3 regions of the Thalassotalea castellviae genome follow, and region 2 is predicted to be linked to each of the others. Evidence: predicted binding sites of a transcription regulator. Region 2 holds the regulator's gene; each other region holds the start of a gene.
What was found. The regulator FliA, encoded in region 2, starts transcription of late flagellar genes. The targets are predictions, from matches to a motif close to CTAAAGNTNNNNNNNNNNNNGCCGATA.
Positions count from the first base shown of each region.

Region 1 (5,659 bases), on a different contig from region 2:
GAGTTGATTATTTAAAATAAAACCTTCAACCATCACCGCTGAACCAAACGCCATTTCAATACTAGTAGTCATAGACACTGCATTTCCTTGATCATCAACAATAGAAATATGACTCGTTGACGGTAATTCCATAGCAGAGTCATCAGCTAAAGCTATACTTGCTTCTGGTCTACCAGGTAAAGCCTCTCCCATATCTTGGTGGATATTAATTAGCTTTGAGCGCTCGGCTAAATAATCTTTTGACAATAAACCGGAAACGGGCACATCAACAAAATCGTTATCTGCGATATAACGATTTCTATCGGCAAAAGCTAAGCGTGAACTTTGAGTATATAAATGAGAAGTTTGTACATCTTCAAGTTCTCGTTTATGTAATTGAAATGGCTCTAATTGCGACATAATTTGAATGACAGCAATTCCGCCGGAGCTTGGTGGCGCCATACCGCATACTTTATAATAACGATAAGGACCACAAACAGGTTCTCTTTCTATGGCTTGGTAGTTTTTCATATCCGTCAAAGATAAGCGACCTGGCGCAATCGAAGAATGTTGTACTGCTGAAACAATTTTTTCAGCTATCCAGCCTTGATAGAAAGGTGTAGTCCCCTCTTTTGCCAGACTACGGAAAACCTTAGCAAGTTTCGGATTTCTTAATTTATCACCGGCTTTAATCGCTCGTCCATTTGGGAAAAAATAACGGCGTATTTCAGGTAGCTCACTGATCCCCGGATTGAACTGCATTTGAACCAATTTTTCTAATCGAGGAGAAACCCGAAAACCTCTTTCAGCTAAATTAATAGCATCTTTAAATAAAGTTTCCCAAGGTAATTTACCGTACTGTTGATGGGCCTTTTTCAGTGCTGCCAATACCCCAGGGACTCCAACTGAGCGTCCACCAACCACAGCTTTTATCCATGGAATAGCTTTTCCTTGTTCATCTAAAAATAAGTCAGATGTCGCTAATGCAGGTGCCGTTTCTCTTCCATCAAATGTCGTTAGTTTTTTTCCGCTATTTTCCCAGTGAAGAATAAACGTGCCGCCACCGATACCAGATGATTGTGGTTCAACTATCGTGAGCGCTAATTGCACGGCAATAGCAGCATCAATAGCACTGCCGCCTTTCGCTAAAATGTTATAACCAATTTTACTCGCATATGGATTTGCGGCAGCAACCATAAACTTTTTGGTTTTAACTGCTTTCTTTTCAGTAAGGCCAGTGGCAGCCTCTGGCTCCCTGTCTTCTTGTACAAAAGCTTTAGTGTCAAAAGGCTGAGCATTAACTAAATTAGGGTTAAAAACCAATAATGCACTAATACAGGCAACTTGATAAAACTTTACTAACATATTATTCCTTTGTTTTTATATTAATTTTTTGGGACGAATGATAATTGCATTTGATTAAATTGTTTAAATTTTTCCAGTAACCCCACATATTTTTCAGTATTATTTTCCATAAGCGCTAAGCCATAACAACACGCTTCTAGACTTGATAATGCTCCTTGCTTTTTTGTCTTTCTGATCTGATATTGACCTTGAATATTTTCCGGTAATATCCGATGAGGTAAATGGTGTAACACCTCATTTATCATATAGATCCGAAACGCTTTTTTCCATGTGCCATCAAGCAAAATAATACACTTTATAATTTCATCAGCTTTAACTTCACTATTTTTTACTATCATTTCTGCTTTTTCTGACGGGTATAATAATGCGATATGACCTTGATATTGTGCTAATACCGCTAAAAACTCTTGATGTTGTGAAACGTCTTCAGCAATGATCACCTGACATGAAGATAAAGATTGCGATAACAATGTTACCGTTCCCTTGCTTTGTTTTACTTCACTGGGGTGCTGAAGTATTACCACATGAATATCGTTTTTCGTCGGATGAATTAAATGACAAATACAACTAACTTGTGGGCGCTGACATACGTTACAATAGGGTCGTGACATAAAATAATAACATTCACTTAAAAATATAAGACTATGTTCCAGTTAAAAAAATTTCCAATTCAAACCACTCATTTACTTGCACCATTACTTTTACTCATTGTCGCTTTATGTTGCTTTGTATTTAATAGTCAAATAAGTGAAACTTTTATCTATAAACGTTCGCTTATTGCTGACCATCAATATTGGCGTTTGTTCTCTGGACACGTTTTTCACACTAATTATGCCCATTTATTATTAAATACGCTCGCAATAATTTTACTTTGGGCTTTACACGGTCAATATTATTCTACAAAACAATACTTCAAGCTTGTTTTCTTCAGCAGTATTGCTATTAGTTTTGGAATATATTTTTTTACCCCAGAAATGAGCGAGTATGTAGGTTTATCAGGAGTACTACATGCTTTGTTTGTGTGGGGCGCATTAAAAGATATTGAGCATAATGAAAAAACTGGTTACCTGTTAATTTTAGGGGCAATCATTAAAATCATTCATGAGCAATGGTTTGGCGCAAGCGAAGAAATCGCGCAGCTTATTCACGCCAATGTGGCCATAGATGCACACCTATGGGGAGCTATTTCAGGCCTTAGCTATTATTTACTGTCGTATTTTTCAAAGAAAGTTGAAAAAAAACCGGCTTTATCTGATTGATATTTCACTAAAAGCAACGTTAAATTTTTCAGTTAGATAGCAAAAACCCAACTTATCACTAAGTTGGGCTTATCAAAAATGAAGTTAGATTGTCATTTATATGCGTTATGGCTTGTCCATTCTGATCACAACGCGCCTGTTTTTAGCACGACCTAATACCGTGTCGTTAGCCGCAATATGTCGTTTTTCACCATAACCTTTTGCTTCAATACGACTCGCATCAATGCCGTTTTGAACAAAGTACTCTCTAATTTTATTCGCCCGTTTTTCTGACGTTTTCTGGTTAATATTACGAGCCCCATAACTATCAGAAAAACCATCTATTAACACTAACTCTAAGTCAGTATCTAAGCTTAAATATTCTTTGATCATGGCAATTCTTTTTTGAGATGACTTCGTGAATTTATCACTACCAAATTCAAAATTTAAAACCGTATAAGCAATATCATCAAAACTGTAATTTAATAAATTGCCGACACAGCCAATAAACTCTTGATACGCTTTATGAAAACGAGACGTGGATAATCCAACCGCTATTTTATCGTTATCGTTATACCAATCATTATAATAAAACGTCGGACTCATCCCTTGTTCAAGCTCAGATAACATAGTCCAAGCAACTTTTTTTGGTAAATCAGGAGCAAATTGCTTATGCAGTTTCATATCGGCTAACGTTCGACTTGCAATACCAGGTCGCCAGTTTGGAGCTACCGCTCTTACTTGTGCTAATGAATAGTTATCAGGCAGACGCAACATATCTAGTTCAAATTCCATATTAGTTTTACGATTAGCGGTACTGTAAAACTTAGCTTCACCATAATTAGGAATTTGATGCGATAATGTACATTTTAGTCGAGAATCTTTTTTTAACTGCCACTGTGAACTACCTAAATCAGCATGATACTGCCTGATCCCGGCATTGGCCTGACTAACAAGTATGCTCAAACTTATGGCTATTAACGTTTTTTTCATAACTATTTTATCTGTTTACTGAGCTTCATAAATTTTATCGACTCATTATCAAATAACTTTAACAAATATTTATTCATTCTGGCTTAACTTTGTAAAAAATTCTAGAAAGACTTTAGTTAACTAAGCATTATCTGCGATAATAACCATCGAATTAAAGAAATAAACTAATAATATATGACTGAAGAAGTAAAACAATCACAGAATGCTAACGAGAAAGAAAAAACAGCCTATGCCATGCGTTTTAGAGGTTATTATCCTGTCGTAGTAGATGTTGAAACCGCAGGGTTTAATGCTAACACCGACGCATTATTAGAAATTGCTGCAAGTACCTTACAGCTTGATGAAGAATCCGGTTTGTTTAGTTTAGATGAAACTATTCACTTTAATATAGAGCCATTTGAAGGGGCAAATTTAGAGCCTGCAGCGCTAGAATTTACCGGTATTGATCCTACGAATCCGCTTCGTGGCGCCGTCAGTGAAGAAGTAGCCTTGAAAGCAATTTTTAAGCTTATACGTAAAAAAATGAAAGCAGCCGGTTGCCAACGTGCAATAATGGTAGCCCATAATGCTGCCTTTGACCTTGGTTTTGTTAATGCTGCAACTGAGCGATGTAGCATAAAACGATCACCTTTCCATCCTTTCGTGAGTTTTGATACAACAACCCTTTCTGGACTTGCCTTGGGGCAAACTGTACTAGCAAAAGCCTGTAAAACAGCAAAAATTGATTTTGATAATAAAGAAGCGCATTCAGCATTATATGACACAGAAAAAACCGCTGAATTATTTTGTTATATCGTCAACAAATGGCAAGCATTGGGCGGCTGGCCACTTAATAGTGATCATGCAGAAGTAGAAAATTCTGAAGGATAGCGAAGCTTATAAACTCACGATTAAAATCACCTTTTACTATGTTAATTTCCAACATTAATTCAAAATAAAGAAGGTGATTTAGTACGGTTATTTTTTCGGCAAAGTAAGTTTCTTAACGCTAAAATCAATAAAGTGAATGCAGCAAATTGATAAAATGGATTTACTGTACTCATTAACACAAAGATACCTATTGCTGCATAAGTGTATGGCAAATATTCATAAATTAGTTCAGGAAAAAGATATTGAATTGAGTTAGCCTTGTGCTTATCTAACCGTCGGTGTGCCGAGCGAGAAACTAACACTATACAGGCAACAGCATAAAAAATTCCCGCCGAAAAAATCAAGGCCCATTCGTCACCAAGCACCAGCAAACCACCACTGGCTAAAAAATACAGGTAAGGTAAATTTTCATAGACTAATTTTGGTAACACCATGATATTTCTCTCCTTGTAATATATTATTAGTGTAGCGTTAAATACCAGAATCGCTAATGATATCTATTATTCTGCTTTCCGTTATAAGCAACTTTTTTAGACATTTTCATCTTGTAGCCATTCCACGTAACTAATAAAAAAACCTTGCCAAAAGTCCGTATTTTCACTGATATGTGCCAATTGCTTTCCGAACATTTCCAATTTTTCTAAATCAAAAATCGCCGTACTATCTGGAACAAATTTAGGCTCATCTTGTTCGGTAAAATGAAAAAGTAAATCAATACATTCAACAAATCCAGCTAATGATGTAGCAACAAGAGTTGTCTGCCATTGGTGTGTTGTTTCGTTAAAAATTGCCGTATATACGGGGAGTTGAGTATTATTTATCTCCACATAATAAGGATCGCCTAACTCAGTATCTTTCGCGATCACCAACCAATGTCGTTGCCAACTGCCCGGTTGATTACTAGCGATATTTGCTCCGTTTTTATCAATAGAATAACCAATTTGTGCCTTTTTAATCGCACGCTCTTCAGTGATAAGTTTAATACCTTGTGGACCTAAATAAGCTTCAGGTTGCGCTGAATTTAATAACGAGACTATTTCAGTTGTATCCATTTTTTAACTCTTAGGTCCATTCATTATTAGTCATTTAGCTAGATAAAAAAACAAAAGCCAATGTCTCAAAAAGATCATTGGCTTTGGCTCATTGCTTCATTGGTTAACTATTAGCAATTCGTGCTTCAACTACTGCTAACGCTTGGTCGATTCTGGCAACGA
Region 1 is NZ_JAVRIF010000001.1:333,037-338,695, forward strand. It holds gene ggt (gamma-glutamyltransferase) at 1-1,344, opposite strand, end outside; gene RM573_RS01480 (tRNA-uridine aminocarboxypropyltransferase) at 1,365-1,955, opposite strand; gene rrtA (rhombosortase) at 1,989-2,603, shown strand; gene RM573_RS01490 (flagellar protein MotY) at 2,709-3,575, opposite strand; gene rnt (ribonuclease T) at 3,750-4,445, shown strand; gene RM573_RS01500 (hypothetical protein) at 4,505-4,879, opposite strand; gene RM573_RS01505 (hypothetical protein) at 4,976-5,497, opposite strand; gene gltX (glutamate--tRNA ligase) at 5,601-5,659, opposite strand, start outside.
Region 1: RM573_RS01490 (flagellar protein MotY) is a predicted target of FliA. The motif match lies at 3,611-3,637, and genes of this name have one in related genera.

Region 2 (5,659 bases):
CAAAGACTCAATCTAACCTCGCGCAACAAGACATAGAACAACAGCTAAAAAGTTTCACTGATAGATTGGAACAAGGTTCGCTTTATACATCAAATAATTCAGAAAAACAGACCACTAGCGAACCTGTAAACAATCAACATAATTTTAGCCAAAATGAACATCAGGCTAATGAACCCTTAGAAAATCATCAAGCGTCAGGGATCAGTCCAGCAAGTAAAAATAATCGTGTAGATATTGGCGCGTCGGAAGAAGTTGAAAAGATGCGTAAAGAAATGGCGTCTATCAGAGAATTACTTGAGCACCAAGTATCAGGGTTAATGTGGCAAGATATGGCGAAAAAAGATCCTTGCAAAGCCTTGATGGTCAACCGTTTATTAAATATTGGCATTAATGATCAAGTTGCGGATCAAATCTCAAGCGCAATTCCTGTTCACAATAATGAAGAACAAGCTTGGGAGACGGCGAAAGAATTATTAGCTCAACAATTAAACACCACTAACAATGATATTATTCATCGTGGTGGCGTGGTTTCATTAGTGGGACCTACCGGGGTGGGTAAAACCACCACTATCGCTAAATTAGCGGCAAGATTTGCTCAAATTCATGGCGCGGACAAAGTGGCTATGATCTCAACAGACAGTTATCGAATTGCCGGTTTTGAACAACTTTCTACTTACGGACGTATTATTGGTTGCCAAGTAAAGCTAGCTAAAGATGCAAAAGCGTTAGATACTCTATTAGAGCAATATGCTGATAAAAAACTAGTTTTAATTGATACTGCAGGAATGGGGCAACGAGATATGCGTCTTTCTGAACATTTAACCGCATTAATGGCAAATTCTCGTGTTAGAATTCGTAATTATTTAGTGCTGGCTGCGAATACGCAACAGCGTGTAATGCAAGAAAATGTGGAACGATTTAAAAAAGTACCATTAGCGGGTGCTATTTATACTAAACTTGATGAAAGTCTAAGTATTGGCGAAATCATTGCAACTTCTATTCAAAATGGATTAGCAATAGGTTATCTTACTGATGGACAAAGAGTTCCTGAAGATATTAAAGTTGCAAATGCTGAAAAGTTAGTTACGCTTGCAGATAGATTAGCAACAAAAGTAAATTGCCAAAATTCATGGCGGCCAATGCCAACAAGTCATGCAGTGAGTATGTAAACAATATCGACGCAGATATTGAGCAAAATAGAGAAAAAATTAATGATAGATCAGGCGAGTGGCTTACGAAAAATGCAAGAAAATCATCAAATAAAAGTCATAGCAGTTTCTGGTGGTAAAGGTGGGGTAGGCAAAACCAATGTTTCATTAAATACGTCAATTGCCATGGCGCAATTGGGGAAAAGGGTTTTAGTCTTAGATGCTGATTTAGGCCTCGCCAATGTCGATGTAATGCTAGGTTTAAGAGTTCAACGTAATCTCTCACATGTATTATCAGGTGAATGTGAGCTTGATGATATTATTTTAAAAGGCCCTGCTGGAATCAATATTATTCCTGCTACCTCGGGCACTCAATCTATGGTGGATTTAACCCCGTCAGAACACGCTGGTTTAATTCGTGCTTTTAGTGATATGCGAACGCAATTTGACGTGTTAGTTGTTGATACCGCAGCAGGTATATCAGATATGGTGCTAAGTTTTACTCGTGCCGCACAAGATGTATTATTGGTGGTGTGTGATGAACCAACGTCAATCACTGACTGTTACGCATTAATGAAACTACTTAGTCGTGATCACGATGTCTTTAAATTTAAAGTTGTGGCAAATATGGTGAGAAGTCCAAAAGAAGGCCAACAACTTTTTGCTAAACTTTCCAAGGTATCTGACCGATTTTTAGATGTCGCTTTGGATTTAGTTGGCGTAATCCCTTTCGATGAAAATATTAGAAAATCAGTAAGAAAGCAGCAAGCAATTGTTGAGGCGTTTCCAGACTCACCTGCCGCTAAAGCCTTTAAAGCATTAGCGAGTAAAATTACTAAATGGCCAATTCCCCATCATCCATCTGGCCATCTTGAATTTTTCATTGAGCAGTTATTAGAAAACTAGTCAAAAGAGTAGACTACTTTGGTAAAAGCTAATACTTATAATGTTCACATTGATAAAAGCGCATTGCTTGAACAGCATACCGTTTTAGTCAAACGTATTGCCTATCACTTATTGGCAAGACTCCCCTCTAGTGTCATCGTTGATGACCTTATTCAGTCAGGCATGATTGGCTTACTTGAAGCGGCAAATAATTTCGATTCTAGCAAAGGCGCAAGCTTTGAAACTTTCGCTGGTATACGGATCCGCGGTGCCATGTTAGATGAAATACGCCGCGGTGACTGGACTCCTCGTTCGGTTCATAAAAATAGCCGAATGGTGAGTGAAGCGATAAAAGCATTAGAAGCACAACTTGGTCGTGATGTAACAGATATTGAAGTTGCTGAAAAACTTGATATTTCGCTCAATGAGTACCATCATATTCTTAGTGAGGTAAGTTCGGGTAAAATAATAGGAATTGATGACCTCGGCGTGAGTGAAGATGTCATTCAATCATTTGAAGATAAAAACAATCATGACCCCTATGAGGACATAGAACAAATTATCTTTAAAAAAGCGCTTTCTGAATGCATTACTACTTTACCCGAGAGAGAAGCTTTAGTACTGTCACTATACTATGATGAAGAATTGAATTTACGCGAAATTGGCCAAGTTCTCGATGTGAGTGAATCAAGAGTTAGTCAAATTCATAGTCAAGCATTACATAGATTAAAAGCTCGTATGCAATCTTGGCAAAGTTAAGTACAATATATACCAGTAGTTTTTTAGATTTAAAAATTTTGAATGATCTCCCTGGAGGGTGCCTTGGATAAAAATATGAAAGTGCTTGTTGTTGATGATTTTTCAACAATGAGACGTATAGTTAAAAATTTATTGCGTGATTTAGGGTTCACTAACATTCAAGAAGCTGATGATGGTAGTACTGCATTACCTATGCTTAAAGAAGGTGAATTTGATTTTGTAGTAACTGATTGGAACATGCCTGGAATGCAAGGTATAGACCTTCTCAAAGCGATTCGCGCTGATGAAAAGTTACTTCATATACCTGTATTGATGGTAACCGCTGAAGCGAAAAAAGAGCAGATTGTTATGGCAGCCCAAGCGGGTGTTAATGGCTATATTGTTAAACCATTTACCGCAGCAACGTTAAAAACTAAGCTTGATAAAATTTTTGAACGCTTAGGATAATTGGCACTCTCTGTCAGGTAAGGATGTTGCATGAGTAAAGATAATGGTGTGCATGTTTCTTTGGAACAAGCGAAAATGCTTGTTGAATACATAGAAACAGGGCAGCAAGATAAAGCGGACGACTTAATCGCTGAAATTCAGAATCCTATCAACACTGAATTATTTGCTGAAATAGGCAAGTTAACGCGACAACTTCATGATTCTCTTATGAATTTTCAAGTTGATTCTCGCTTGAACGATCTTGCTAATGCTGATATTCCAGATGCTAAAGAGCGACTAAATTACGTTATTACTCGCACAGAAGAAGCGGCTAATAAAACGATGGATGCCGTAGAATCAATCTTTCCGGTCGTTGATAATATTCAAGCGCAAGTTAAAGCAGTGAACCCGCTCTGGGATAAATTAATGAACAATGATTTATCGGTGACCGAGTTTAAAGTGCTATGTAAAGACATAGATGCGTTATTGAAAACGACAGACCGCGATACTGCACATATGCATGCATTGATGACCGATGTATTAATGGCGCAAGATTTCCAAGATCTTACCGGACAAGTGATTCGTAAGGTTATCGACTTAGTAAGAGAAGTTGAAGATAGTTTAATTAATATGTTAACAGCCTTTGGTATTTCTTCTGGTGAGGCTGATGAATCAGCTAAACCTAAAGTAGGTGAGAACCTAGTTGAAGGTCCAATTGTTAATGCAAAAGAAAGAGATGACGTGGTCGCTGACCAAGATGACGTTGATGATCTTTTATCTAGTTTAGGTTTTTAATAGGAGTTGCTGGATGTCTTATGAAGCGGATGAAGAAATTCTTCAGGATTTTTTAATCGAAGCTGGTGAAATACTTGAAAGTTTATCTGAGCAACTTGTAGAACTAGAAAATGATCCTGACAATGCTGATTTACTCAATGCGATTTTTAGGGGATTTCATACCGTTAAAGGTGGCGCGGGATTTTTAGCCTTAACTGAACTTGTCGATGTTTGTCATGGTGCTGAAAATATTTTCGATTTGCTTCGAAATGGTCAACGTTCAGTTTCTTCGGATTTAATGGATGTTATTTTACAAGCATTAGATACGATTAATGAGATGTTTGCTTTGGTGCAAGCAAGAGAAGAATTAGTTGCCGCAGATGCTGAATTACTTGCAGAATTGCATCGATTAAGTACACCTGAAGGTGCAGAGCCAGAAGCTGCAAGTGAGCCAGAACCTGTGGCAGAAGTTGAAACACCAGCAGTTGCCGACTCTTCCTCAAATGATGAAATGAGCGAAGATGAATTTGAACGTCTTTTAGATGAATTACATGGCGGCTCTCCGACTGCTTCTGCTGCAAAACCTACACCAGTTTCAAGCGATAGTAATGAAATTTCAGACGATGAGTTTGAAAATTTACTTGATGAATTACATGGCCAAGGCGCATTTTCTCCTGATATTGAGAGTAAAAACACGCCGGCAAAGTCTTCTAATGAAATTGATGATGATGAGTTTGAAAGCTTACTTGATGAATTGCATGGTCAAGGTAAAGCTCCGCAAAATACGACAAAACCATCTGCCCCTAAGCCAGTTGAAAAACCTGTAGCAGCAAAACCAACCCCAGCAGCAAAACCAGCTCCGGCAGCTAAACCAGCTCCGGCAAAAGCGCCAGCTAAAAAAGCCGCAGATAAAAAAGCTGCTCCAGCTGCACCACAGGGCGAAACAACGGTTCGTGTTGATACTCAACGTCTAGACCAAATTATGAATATGGTAGGTGAACTGGTGTTAGTGAGAAATCGCTTAACTAGTTTAGGAATGACCAAAGAAGACGAAGACTTAACTAAAGCGGTTTCAAATTTAGATGCTGTTACTACAGACCTTCAAGGGGCTGTAATGAAAACTCGTATGCAACCGATTAAAAAGGTCTTTGGACGTTTTCCGCGCGTTGTACGTGATTTAGCGAGAAGTTTAAATAAAGAAATTAAATTAATTCTCGAAGGTGAAGAAACCGATTTAGATAAAAACTTAGTGGAGGCTTTAGCGGATCCATTAGTGCATTTAGTTAGAAACTCTGTTGATCATGGTATTGAAGAGCCCGATCGAAGAGAAGCTACTGGTAAACCTCGAGAAGGGACAGTTGTGTTATCAGCATCGCAGGAAGGTGATCATATCTTATTAACCATAAGAGATGACGGTGCCGGCATGAATGCTGAGAAATTAAAAGAAATTGCTATTGAAAGGGGCGTTTTAGATGCCGATGCTGCCAATAGAATGTCAGACTCAGATGCGTTTAATCTAATTTTTGCCCCTGGCTTTTCAACGAAAACAGAAATTTCAGAAGTTTCTGGTCGTGGCGTTGGTATGGATGTGGTTAAAACAAAAATCACCCAATTAAACGGTACTGTAAATATTGACTCTGAAATGGGTGTAGGTACGGTTTTAGAGA
Region 2 is NZ_JAVRIF010000002.1:159,037-164,695, reverse strand. It holds gene flhF (flagellar biosynthesis GTPase FlhF) at 1-1,169, shown strand, start outside; gene RM573_RS04440 (MinD/ParA family protein) at 1,212-2,054, shown strand; gene RM573_RS04435 (RNA polymerase sigma factor FliA) at 2,073-2,792, shown strand; gene cheY (chemotaxis response regulator CheY) at 2,856-3,239, shown strand; gene RM573_RS04425 (protein phosphatase CheZ) at 3,270-4,013, shown strand; gene RM573_RS04420 (chemotaxis protein CheA) at 4,027-5,659, shown strand, end outside.

Region 3 (5,659 bases), on a different contig from region 2:
CCACAGCATAAATATTTTCAACGTCTGTTTGGTAGTGGTCGTTCACTCTAAGCTGACCTCTACCATCAGCTTTTAATCCCGCATTTTCGACTTTTAAGTCAGCAGTATTACCTGTGCGACCATTGGCAAATAACATACAATCTGCCCGCATTTTTTTACCTGACTCTAAATGAACAACAACAGCTTCTTCTGTTTCTTCAACACGCTTAATTTGTTCACCGTGGCGAATTACCACACCATTGTTCCATAAGTGATAACTTAATGAGTCAGACATTTCATCATCAAGGAAGGAAAGTAGACGATCACGCGTATTAATTAAATCTACTTTAACGCCTAAGCCTCTAAATATTGATGCATATTCACTACCTATAACACCTGCACCATAAATGATGATAGAACGTGGGTCATGGGTTAATGATAAAATTGTATCTGAGTCATATACGCGGGAATGCTTAAAGTTAATGTCATCAGGTCGATAAGGACGAGAACCAGTGGCGATAACAATTTGTGCCGCTGTTATTTGTTCAACAGAACCATCACTTTTTAAAATTTGTAAGGTGTTTTTATCTACAAATGACGCTTCACCGACAATGTGTTCCACTCTATTTCTATCATAGAAACCACTGCGCAATTGCACTTGTTTTCTGATCACTGCTGCAGCATGTTGCAAAATATCAGGAAAAGTTAAGTGTTTGGCTTTTTCATGTTGGCGAAATAATGGATTTGAGTTGTATTCTATTAATCGTCTTACACTTTGACGTAATGCCTTTGAAGGGATGGTGCCCCAATGTGTACAACCCCCGCCAACATCCTTATATCGTTCAACAATAGCGACTTTCTTATTTCTTTTTGAAAGTTCCATTGAAGTACCTTCGCCACCAGGGCCGGTACCTATGATGATTGCATCAAAATCGAATGATTGTTTTTTACTTTTTTTGCTTGTTGAAGATGTTTGCTTAGTCAAGACTGTAACCCCAGTTCCTACGGATATAAAAATTTTAGCAGGAAATGGGGATTAGGTAACTAATAAATTGTTTTTTAAGCGAGTTTTTCGATAAAAAATTGCCAACTTTGTTGCTGATCAATTAATCGCTGTTTTAATTCTTTATATTGCGCAACAAGTTCTGAGCGTTCTACGTCTGCGATGAGTTTATCTCGCTTGTTTGCAATTAAGGTTTTTTTGATATCGTAGTAAGCATTTAGTTTATTAATTAAGGCATCGTACTCATGCTGTAAACGTTCAAGTAGTTGTTCCGCGTCAGGGTGCTCACTCAGCTTTTGTTGGCTACGTTTAAGTATCATAGATAATCGTGCTTTCTCTATTTTATCTTCAGGACTTTTCCGTAATTTATAGGTTAAACCAAGATATTCACAGCTTTTAATCAGCCATTTTGTCGGGTCAAATTGCCACCAGCGAATGCCGTTACGATAATCATTTTCAAAGATATGATGAAAATTATGATACCCCTCGCCAAAAGTAAGAAATGCTAAAAACCCGTTATCACGCGCGGTGTTTTTTTCTGTGTAGGTTTGCTTACCCCAAATATGAGCAAGGGAATTGATGAAAAAAGTCGTGTGATGGCTTAATACCAATCGTAAAAATCCAACCAATAGTAGACTGCTGATCACATCGCCATGCCATAAGCCAAACAACAGTGGAATACCAAAGTTAAGGGAAATCGTTAATAACAAATAATGTTTATGTTGCCACATAACAATGGGATCTTTTTGTAAATCCCGCACATTCTCATAATTGGTATATCGATGTGCTTGGTATTCTCTTAGCATCCAACCAATGTGAGAGTACCAAAATCCTCTCTTAGCGGAATAAGGATCGACATCATTATTATCGACATGTTTGTGGTGTACTCGATGATCAGATGACCAATGTAATATACTGTTTTGTAATGCAAAAGCTCCACCTAAAGCGTAGATGATGCGTAATGACCAATGTGCTTGATAAGTTTTATGAGACCATAAACGATGATACCCGGCAGTAATTGACATGCCACAATAAATAAAACACAACAATGCCATGATGATTTCTGCACTATCAAAACCGTGGGTAATTGCTCTATAAGGCACAGCTATTGCTGCAAATAAAAAGGTGATGACGAAAACAGCGACATTCAACCAAATAAGTTTAGGTTTTTTCATGAATCTTCCGGGTAATCTCTAAATAAAACTTTCAGTGTACACGTGTACGCTATTTTAGTTGTCATACCAGATGAGTCAAGTATTAATTCGACTCTTTAACTAAGTTTGAATAATTCATCAGTTTGAAGTTGCTTTTAAGTGCTAGTAATACACTTTAATTTCAGTATCATATTAAAGGTAGTAATAAGCTAAGGTAGAAAAATGAGCGGAATTCGAGCGCAACAAAAAGAAAAAACACGTCGACAATTAATTGATGCTGCATTAGGCCAGTTAAGTGCTGATCGGAGTTTTTCAAGTTTGAGTTTACGAGAAGTCGCGAAAGAAGCGGGGTTAGCGCCAACATCATTTTATCGTCATTTTTCAGATATGGATGAGTTAGGTCTTACTTTAGTTGATGAAGCAGGGTTAACGCTTCGTCAGTTAATGCGTCAAGCACGCCAACGCATTGAAAAAGGTGGTTCTGTCATTCAAATTTCTGTCCGAATTTTTATGGAGTTTATTGAAAGTAACGGCAATATTTTTCGTTTACTTTTACGCGAACGCTCAGGGACATCGCCGGCTTTTCGTGCTGCGGTAAACAGAGAAATTAGCTATTTTACGCTAGAGCTTTGTGATTATTTACAACAGGCTAATAAATTAGATGCTGAAGTTGCGGCATTACAAGCAAATGCGGCTGTTACTATTGTTTTTAGTGCTGGCTCAGATGCGTTAGATGCTGATAAAAAAGACAGAGAACAACTCGCTTATCGCACTATTCAACAGTTACGTTTTATTGCGCGAGGTGCGATGGAGCTTGCGCAGCGCATAGAAACTCCAAAACCTTAAGTCAGTGGTTGTCCTCAAGTCATTATTAACTATGCTGGTTTAGCGTTTTGTTAAAATCACCCCTGTTTCTATATGATGGGTGTACGGAAACTGATCAAACAAGGCCATTTTTTCTATTTTATGGGTTTTAACTAATTCCGTTAAATTATCCTTTAAAGTTTCAGGATTACATGAAATATAAACCACGTGCTTGAATCGACTGACTAACTCAATACTATCAGGGTCTAAGCCAGCCCTTGGCGGATCTACCAAGACACTGTCGTAGTTATAGCTCGTTAAATCAAAGCCTTCTAGGCGACGAAACTTTCTTTCGCCATTCATCGCTTGGCTAAACTCTTCACTCGACATTCTAACAATATCAATATTTGAAATGTTATTTTGAGCGATATTAATTTGTGCTGACTTGACTGACGTTTTGGAGATTTCTGTACCAATGACTCGATCAAAATTTGCTGCAAGGGCAATACTAAAATTACCGTTACCACAATATAACTCAACTAAATCACCACCTTTATCTCTCGTTGCATCTTGCGCCCACGTTAACATCTTTTCATTTACTTTAGCGTTAGGTTGGGTAAAGCTATTTTCAACTTGCTGGTAGATCAATTCTTGACCAGCAACAGTCAATTTTTCGGTAACAAAATCTTGCTCGAGAATGATTTTTTGTTTTTTCGCTCTACCGATAATATTTATCGGACAAATTTTTGCTAATTGTGCTTTCAGCCAGAGTGCTTGTTGCTGCCATTCATCACTTAATTGTTTATGATAAAGTAAACTAATAACTGCTTCACCGCTTAATGTCGCAAGAAAGTCTACTTGAAAAAGGCGTTCTCTTAACATTGGTTTATCGCGAACCATCGTTAATAAGGCTGACATTAGTTCATTAATTAAGGTACAAGCAACAGGGAAATATTCTACTTTAAATTTTTTCTTCGTTGCTTGATCAAACATGATGTAATACAAATCATCACCATCATGCCATACTCTAAATTCCGCTCTTTGGCGATAATTCATCGGCTCTGAAGTAAATATATCAAAGCCAGAAAAGTTAAAATCACGAAATAAAGCTGTCATATTTTCTTGCTTTTCAAGCAATTGCTTATCGTAATTGATTGGATCTATATGACTAAACATGAAATTACCTTAGGTTTGTTATTAATGGCGCACTGAATAAAGAGCGCAGAGTTTAGCGTTCATCAAAATTTTGTCTAGTATAAATATAGCAAGTGAGCAACTTTCATTAAGTTTTTTGCAATTTTGCCGATAACGTTACACACCTATTTTTTGAGATTATGATGATGAATAAAGTAGATAATATAGCTGATGCACAAATACCTCAAAGAAATCATACAACTAAAGCTCATGAACATCATAGGGCTCATCCATTAGAATCGTATCGACAAGAGATATTAGATAATGTGGCGTTGACAGGTAATGGTCCATTAGGGATGAAGGTTGTTCAACACTCGATATCTATGCAGTTTTCATCTAGCAGCCGAGAGATAATCACATCGGAAGAAATTGATGTAATAGAAGAAAATAACACTTCCTTGTTTGATTTTGAAAAAGTCGCGGAAAACGTTTTGAACTTTATTGGTGGAAGAATTCGTTTAGCAAAAGAAGAAGGAAGTTCAAATGATGAGTTAGAAGCTATGTTTAACCAAGCAAGAACTGGGGTGACACGAGGTTTTGAACAAGCGCTTGGTGAATTAGATGAATTAGGTGTGCTTGATGATGAGCTTACAAATGGTATTGAAAAAAGCCGAGGATTAATTTTTCAGGGAATTGATGAGTTAGAACAATCCTATTTTCCAACTAATAACCAAGCTGAAAAATCTGAAGATTCTGAGGTTTCAAAGTTAGACTCTGAAAATATAGTAACGTCCTTGAATACAGAGCTTTACGCATCATCAAAAAGAACAAGTGATCTAGTTATCACCACACTAGATGGCGACAAAGTCAGCATTGCATTTAGTGATATTCAACAAGCAGAAAAAAATGACAGGTATACGAATGACAAAGATCAAGTGGAAAGATTTGAATCTTCAAGTTCTAGCTATCGAACTACGCATTTTAGCTACACGATTGAAGGCGATATTAGTGACGATGAACAACAAGCAATTGCTTCATTAATTAAAGATGTCAATATGTTGCAGAAAGATTTTTTTAAAGGTGATATCGAAAAAGCGTTCGATCACGCTATGAATTTAGGCTTTGATACTGGTCAAATCGCTGAATTTTCCATGGAGTTATATCAGAGTAAAACGACAAAAGTGAGTCAAGCTTATAGCGAAGTGGCAAATGCCGATCAAAAAGTACTGCCAAGTCAAGAGAAGACATTGAGACCATTGATTGACTTCGTGAAGCAACTGCAAGTATTGCAAGATCAAACAGATAGGCTTCTAGAAAATCAAAATGGACAATTTTTCACACTGTTTGAAAAAGTATTCGAAGCTGAGTTTTCTCATTTAGAAAGTTATCAAGAAAATCTACAACAGTTAGAAAAAGTAACAACTCCTTTTATAAAAGAGCCTTCATAAATATAAGCGGCAAGAATTAACTTTAAGTATTGGACCGTCAGCTAACAAAAAGCCGCAAATTATGCGGCTTTTATAATTGAAAATTAATATTTCATCTTATTCATTGTTATCAGATTTCTCTGGACGTTCTTTTGCTT
Region 3 is NZ_JAVRIF010000010.1:804-6,462, reverse strand. It holds gene sthA (Si-specific NAD(P)(+) transhydrogenase) at 1-964, opposite strand, end outside; gene RM573_RS15040 (fatty acid desaturase) at 1,039-2,157, opposite strand; gene fabR (HTH-type transcriptional repressor FabR) at 2,359-2,982, shown strand; gene trmA (tRNA (uridine(54)-C5)-methyltransferase TrmA) at 3,022-4,116, opposite strand; gene RM573_RS15025 (DUF5610 domain-containing protein) at 4,278-5,522, shown strand; gene RM573_RS15020 (RNA recognition motif domain-containing protein) at 5,619-5,659, opposite strand, start outside.
Region 3: RM573_RS15025 (DUF5610 domain-containing protein) is a predicted target of FliA. The motif match lies at 4,222-4,248, and genes of this name have one in related genera.